3 regions of the Limosilactobacillus fermentum genome follow, and region 3 is predicted to be linked to each of the others. Evidence: a T-box and tRNA genes for the amino acid it is inferred to sense, from the RefSeq annotation. Region 3 holds a T-box; the other regions hold tRNA genes.
What was found. The T-box of region 3 lies ahead of leuS (leucine--tRNA ligase). A T-box ahead of a tRNA ligase gene usually reads a tRNA of that ligase, here a tRNA-Leu.
Positions count from the first base shown of each region.

Region 1: it has a tRNA-Leu gene. The T-box ahead of leuS (leucine--tRNA ligase) is inferred to sense a tRNA for this amino acid. The anticodon was not compared.
Region 2: it has a tRNA-Leu gene. The T-box ahead of leuS (leucine--tRNA ligase) is inferred to sense a tRNA for this amino acid. The anticodon was not compared.

Region 1 covers NZ_CP040910.1:1,089,671-1,091,937, forward strand. Annotated here, with positions in the region: gene FG166_RS05435 (hypothetical protein) at 1-956, opposite strand, end outside; tRNA gene FG166_RS05440 (tRNA-Leu) at 1,071-1,155, shown strand; gene tnpA (IS200/IS605 family transposase) at 1,295-1,732, shown strand; gene FG166_RS05450 (RNA-guided endonuclease TnpB family protein) at 1,729-2,267, shown strand, end outside.
Region 2 covers NZ_CP040910.1:349,385-351,651, reverse strand. Annotated here, with positions in the region: gene FG166_RS01670 (glycoside hydrolase family 2 TIM barrel-domain containing protein) at 1-779, opposite strand, end outside; tRNA gene FG166_RS01665 (tRNA-Leu) at 931-1,015, opposite strand; gene FG166_RS01660 (SprT family protein) at 1,066-1,521, opposite strand; gene FG166_RS01655 (Tex family protein) at 1,514-2,267, opposite strand, start outside.
Region 3 covers NZ_CP040910.1:1,425,274-1,427,540, reverse strand. Annotated here, with positions in the region: gene FG166_RS07145 (phosphatase PAP2 family protein) at 1-500, opposite strand, end outside; T-box leader at 588-790, shown strand; gene leuS (leucine--tRNA ligase) at 862-2,267, shown strand, end outside.

The sequences.
Region 1 (2,267 bases), 340 kb from region 3:
CAAAAGACATTGCCTAGGTAAGCGCGGTAGGCATACGTTGCCACCCCGTGCATAATCCGCAGGTTCCCCCGCCACTGGCCAAATTGGTTCACCACCCACCAAATGGTCACTAAGCTGATGACCCCGAGGGCGTAGAGAGTGGCGGAAAGCTTGTAGTAACTGACGACGCTTAAATTGGCCCACTCGCCTCTCATTTGGACGATCATCCAGGCAAGGCTAGCCAAGGTGAAGACCGTTGCTTGTAGCCAAAAGCGCAGTAAAACATTCAGCAAGGGGCGCCGGAAGTTAACTAATAATATCCCGCCCACCGCATAAATTAAAAAGCTCACCCAGACTCGATCGAGCAAATACCAATGGCCGGGGTTCTGGCCCACTAGGTGTTGGTACAAAGCCAACCAGGCTAGCGTAATTAAGGCGGTACCGATAGCCACTACCCACCCCCGCTGCGGACGTTTCCCAACCAAGCGGTGGAGGGCCCAAAAACAGGGCATCAAGATGATGAACTGGAGCATCATCGTGTTATACCAAAGGTGGGGCGCCGCGTTACCGTTCACGAATTGCCAGGCGAAACTGGTCCAATTATGGTAGTGTTGCTCTTGTTGGAGCTTGGGTAATAAAAGTAAGTAGGCGCTGGTCCAGTATATGGTGGGCCAAAAAAGTGCCGCCCACTGTTGGCGCAGGTAGTGGCGGTAATTAAAAACGCCGGCGCCGCTATGGGTACGGATGGTCGTGTACAAGATGCCAAAGATGAAGGCGGGTGCCGTGTACTTAACCAGGTTATCCAAGATCGCTAGGCCAAGCTGCGTTGGCCCAGTCGAAAGTCTCACCAGTTGGGCAAGCAATGGCTGGACCATCACCGCCGTGCAGGCAAAGACCTTCAAGAAGTCACCAATGTCCCCCTCTTGGTGGGGTAAGGAAATCCCCGGGCGGCCCGTCGTCGATCGGTGTTCGTTCAAACTATTCTCCCCCTTTTCTCCCTACTAGATTGACATTAATCGCCACCCTTGTCAAAAAAATTCAAAAGGGGCTTGCATCGATTCACTGATGCGGGTATAGTACTTCTTGTTGACGCGGCGGTGGCGGAACTGGCAGACGCGCAAGATTAAGGATCTTGTGGTCATTGAGACCGTGGAGGTTCGAGTCCTCTTCGCCGCACTACTAAGGCTTCCGGCAGATGCTGGGGGCTTTTTTTGAAAGCGGGCAAGGAAACACGTTCTTTTAAGGACGTGATGAATTGCCTTTTTTTGTGCCCTTAGGGCACATGATCGAACCGTAATGTAATATAATTATTGGTATGAAAGATACAAAAAGAATTACATATGGTAGAACGTCAGTCTACAATCTTAATTATCATTTAATTTGGGGAACTAAATATCGTAATAAAGTGTTGAAAGGACACGTAGAAGAAGTCTTGAAGCAATCATTATATGATATAGCTTCAAAATATGGATTTACGATTGCTCATATGGAGATTGGTAAAGATGACCATATCCACTTACTAGTGAGCGCTCCGCCAAAACTGTCTGTAACTAACATCATGCGCTGGCTTAAAGGCATTTCTGCACGGCACCTCTTCCGAGAATGTCCAGAACTACAAACTAGCTACTGGAAAAAGCAAGGTCGTCACCTATGGTCACCAAGTTATTATGTTGAAAGCATTGGGAGCGTTAATGAACAAGCAGTAGCCAAGTATATTGATGATCAACGCAAAAAGGAGGTGAAATTAGAATGACCAAATTAATTAAAGGGGTCAAGCTACGCTTGTACCCTAACAAGCAACAACAAGCTCAACTATGGCAAATGTTCGGCAATGACCGTAGAGTGTGGAATCTCATGCTAGATATGGCTAAGCAACGCTATCAAAACAATCCTAGCAGTCATTTTGTAAATGAATATGGAATGAATTACTTGCTTAAACAGTTGAAACAAGAATATCCCTATCTTAAAGACAGCGATGCGACTAGTTTCCTTGTGGTGAACCATAATCTAGTCCAAGCTTTTAAGATGCTGTTTAAACATCGTGGTGGCTATCCACGCTTTAAAAGCAGGCACGCCGCCAAACAGTCATATACTGGTCGGTCGGTCTGCACAGTGATTGCCAAGAGAAGAATGAAGCTACCTAAGTTAGGAAGCATTCGAACTAGTAAGACCTCTCAAGCTGTAAATGGCAAAATTAAGCGTTATACCGTCAGCTATGGTCCAACTGGTCGCTACTACTTATCTTTGCAGGTCGAGACTGTTGCTCCAGAAGCATTGCCAAAAACAGG
Region 2 (2,267 bases), 810 kb from region 3:
CTCCCCGGTTGGCCAACCATCTTCAACACCAGCCCTAGGCTCCCGGTCTTCATGTCATCGGCCACCCGGGCGTCGATCTTTAAGTCTTGGACGTGGATGCTTGGTTGGGCCACCAAGTTGACGTCGCGGAAGATCCCGGAGAAGCGGAACATGTCTTGGTCTTCAATCCAAGAAGAGGTAGCGTGCTTGTAAACCTCAACGGCTAAGAGGTTATCGCCATCTACTAAGTACGGCGTTAAATCAAATTCGGACGGGGTAAAGGAATCCTCGGCGTAACCGATAAAGTGGCCGTTTAACCACACGTACATCGCCCGTTCAACCCCTTCAAAGACCACGTGAACGTCGTGGTTTTTGAGACCCTCTGCTAGGGTGAAGTGGCGCACGTAAGACCCCACCGTATTGTCTTGCCCCTGGCTAAAGGAACCCTCTTCCTTGTTATCCCCCAGGGTGTAGGCAGGCCGGCGGTAAATTTTCCCAGTCCAAGGCATCGTGATGTTGGTGTAGTTGATCTGGGCAAAGTTACTCAGCTCGATTTCACTTGGCACTTCAATCTCACCAAAGTCGTTACGATCAAAATCAAGCTTGTAAAAGTCGACGGGGCGCTCCATTGGGTTCTTGGAGAACTTAAAGCCCCAACGCCCATTTAAATTCTGAACGTAGCTACTCTTTTCCAAAGCGGCTTCTTCTTGGTCCCGGTAAAAGCGATGATCGCTGTGGGCCGGCAGTTGATTGACCCGAAAAACTTCTGGGTCGTCCAACCATTTCAGCTCTGCTTCCATAAAAATAACCCTCCTTAAGTTCGTTACCATTAATGATAACGGTTTCAGCAAGAACTTAAAAGGGTTTTTGGTAAAAGTTTAGTAAATATTATTAGCTTAATTAGTTAGGCAAACAAAAAAGCCCTCAGCATCTGCCGAGAGCCTTAAGTAGTGCGGCGAAGAGGACTCGAACCTCCACGGTCTCAATGACCACAAGATCCTTAATCTTGCGCGTCTGCCAGTTCCGCCACCGCCGCATCAACAAATAATATCTTACCAAAGATACTACTTGTTAGCAAGAACTTTTTTAAATTTCTTCAAAGCGGTGTCCGCAACGGCGGCAGACGAAGCAGGCCAGGTTAAAGCGCCGGTTGCGCCCGATGATCAGACCGCAGCCCGTGCACCGGTAGCGGTAACGAACTACCACTCCCCCCGGGCGCCGGGCCTTGGAAGTCGGCGGGGCGTACCGGCTCCCCCCTACCTGCATTAGCAAGGCCTTAAAGTCGCGATCGCGGTGACCAAACCCCCGTCCCGTTAAGTGGAGATGGTAATGACATAGCTCATGGAGAACCACCTGCTTGAGGGTTGCTAGGTCGTACTCCTCTAGCATCAAGGGGTTGATGTCAATGTGGTGGTCACCCAAGTGGTAGCGGCCCCCGGTTGTTTTCAAGCGCCGGTTAAAGACCGCTTGGTGCAAAAAGGGGCGCCCAAAGCTTTCTTGCGACCACCGTTCCACTAGGTTCTGGAGCTCTTGGTTAGTCATTGTCACCCTTCTTTGGTGGCAACATGGTCAACTGAATCCGGTCACGCTGTTTATCAACGGCGTGCACCCAAACGGTGACGATGTCGCCAACCGCCAGTAGGCTGTGCGGATCCTTCGGGTACTTCTTAGCCATCCGCGATAGGTGGACTAAGCCATCGTGTTTAACCCCGATGTCAACAAAGGCACCGAAGTCGACGACGTTGCGCACCGTTCCCTCTAGTTGCATGCCGGGCTTTAAGTCATCCATCGTCATTACGTCCTGACGCAGTAACGGCGCCGGCATCCCGTCGCGTAGGTCCCGCCCCGGCTTTTGCAGGGCCTCTAGCACGTCTTTTACCGTTGCTAAGCCGACCGTTTCGGACACGAAGTCCGCTGGCTGAAGCTTAGCCAGCCGGGCGTTGGCCTGCTCGGTGCCCAGCTCGGTCACCGTTACGTCGGCCGCCGCCAAAATTGACTTGGCCACCGGGTAGCTTTCCGGGTGGACATCGGTGTTATCGAGCGGGTTTTGCCCACCGACGATCCGTAAAAAGCCGACCGCTTGTTGAAAGGCCTTGGGCCCGAGGCGGGGAACCTTTTTTAACTGATTCCGGTTCGTGTAGGCGCCGTTATCATTGCGGTAAGCAACGATGTTTTGGGCAATCGTCTTGGTCAACCCCGAAATCCGGGTTAGTAGCTGGTAGGAAGCGGTGTTCAAATTAACCCCCACCCGGTTAACGGCCCGTTCAACAACGGCGTCGAGCTCACTC
Region 3 (2,267 bases):
AAGACGACCGCCAACGTTGCCAGGGGGTGGCGGTACTTAGTCGGCCACTTGGTCCGCAAGATTAACAGGACTAAGCACCCCATCGTCAGGGCGCTCAGGGCCGCGTGGGCCGAGGGGAAGGACCAGCCACCGTAGTGCATCAAGACGTCGTTAGTTGGCCGCGGGCGCTGAAAAAGGGACTTGAGGTAGTGGTTAAGCCAAGAGCCGGTGGCGACCGTTAAGGCGACCTGGAGCCCGGCCCGCCAGCTAAAGCCGAGCAAAGCCACCAGGGTGACGAACCCGGCGATGATCGTGGTACCGGTGGAGTTGTAAGCTAGGGTGAGGTGGGTGAAAAAGGCGGTCCCCCAGTTAGTGCGGTGGGCGTTAACTAAAGAACGGAGCGCCGCATCGTTAGCGTTGAGGGCTGGTGCGTGGCTTCCCACCAGCCACGCACAGAGCAAAAAGATCACCAGGGCGCTGGCGCCAATGGTTAACGATAAAGACTTGTAATGGTTATTCAAAAGTTCCTCCAGAAGGGTGCGCATTTTTAACAAAGAAATTAAAAGGAGCGCCCACGTGTCAAAATTTATGGTATAGTGGTAACCATAATATCAGACCGGAAGGGGAAAAGTAACCCGGGGCGACCCTTAAAGAGACCACATGGGGCTGGAAATGTGGAGGGCAAGCCGGGTGAACTCACCCCGCTAAAGGGCGGTGAAACCAGTAGTCGTCCTCGTTTCCCGCGTTAAGGGGCTAAGGGCCACGGCAACGTGGAACGATGGGTGGTACCGCGGAGAAATTCGTCCCGTTTGTGTTAAGCACAACGGGGCGTTTTTTTGTCCCTTCCGGTTTAGTCACGCGAATTGATTGGAGGATTTGATCATGGCATACGATCACAAAGCGATTGAAAAGAAATGGCAACGCTACTGGAAGCAACACAAGACCTTTAAGGCCACTTTGGACAAGGACCAAAAGAAGTACTACGCCTTAGACATGTTCCCGTACCCGTCTGGTCAAGGGTTACACGTTGGTCACCCGGAAGGTTACACGGCCACCGACGTGATGTCACGGCTCAAGCGGATGCAGGGCTTCAACGTCTTACATCCGATGGGCTGGGACGCCTTTGGGCTACCGGCGGAACAATACGCCTTAAAGACCGGTCACAACCCGGCTGACTTCACTAACCAAAACGTTGACCACTTCCGCGACCAAATTCAATCACTTGGTTTTTCCTACGATTGGGACCGCGAAGTTAACACGACCGATCCGAACTACTACAAGTGGACCCAGTGGATCTTTGAGCAGCTCTACAAGAAGGGTTTAGCCTACGAAGATGAAATCATGGTTAACTGGGCACCCGACTTCATGGGCGGGACCGTGGTTGCCAACGAAGAAGTCGTCGATGGTAAGACCGAACGGGGTGGTTACCCAGTTTACCGGGTACCGATGCGTCAGTGGGTCTTAAAGATCACCGCTTACGCCGACCGTTTGATCGATGATTTGGACCTGGTTGACTGGCCGGAAAGCGTTAAGGAAATGCAACGCAACTGGATCGGCCGTTCAGAGGGGGCCAGCGTCAAGTTTAAGGTGGTTGGTCACGACGGGGTCGAAATTGAGGTCTTTACCACCCGGGCCGATACCCTCTTTGGTGCTTCCTACGTGGTGCTGGCACCGGAAAACGAACTGGTTGACCAACTGACGACGCCGGAACAAAAGGCCGCCGTTGACGCCTACAAGGAAGAGGCGTCCCGGCGTTCCGACCTGGAACGGACCGAGTTAAGCAAGGAAAAGACCGGGGTCTTCACCGGTGCCTACGTCATCAACCCGGTTAACGGCGAACAGTTACCAATCTGGACGGCCGACTACGTCTTGAACTCCTACGGGACCGGGGCGGTCATGGCGGTGCCATCCGGTGATCAACGGGACTTTGAGTTCGCCACTAAGTTTAACCTGCCAATCACGCCGGTGGTCGAAGGATTCAACGGGGAAGAGGCCTACACCGAAGATGGTGCCCACGTCAACTCCGGCTTCTTGGACGGCTTAAACATCAAGGAAGCCAAGGCCAAGATGGTGGAATGGCTGGAAGAACATGACTGCGGGGGCAAGAAGGTTAACTACCGGCTCCGTGACTGGATCTTCTCGCGCCAACGTTACTGGGGTGAACCGATCCCGGTTATCCACTGGGACGACGGCACGACTTCATTAGTACCGGAAGACGAGTTGCCGTTGCGCCTGCCGGAAACCGACAACATTGAACCGTCCGGGACCGGGGAAAGCCCGTTAGCTAA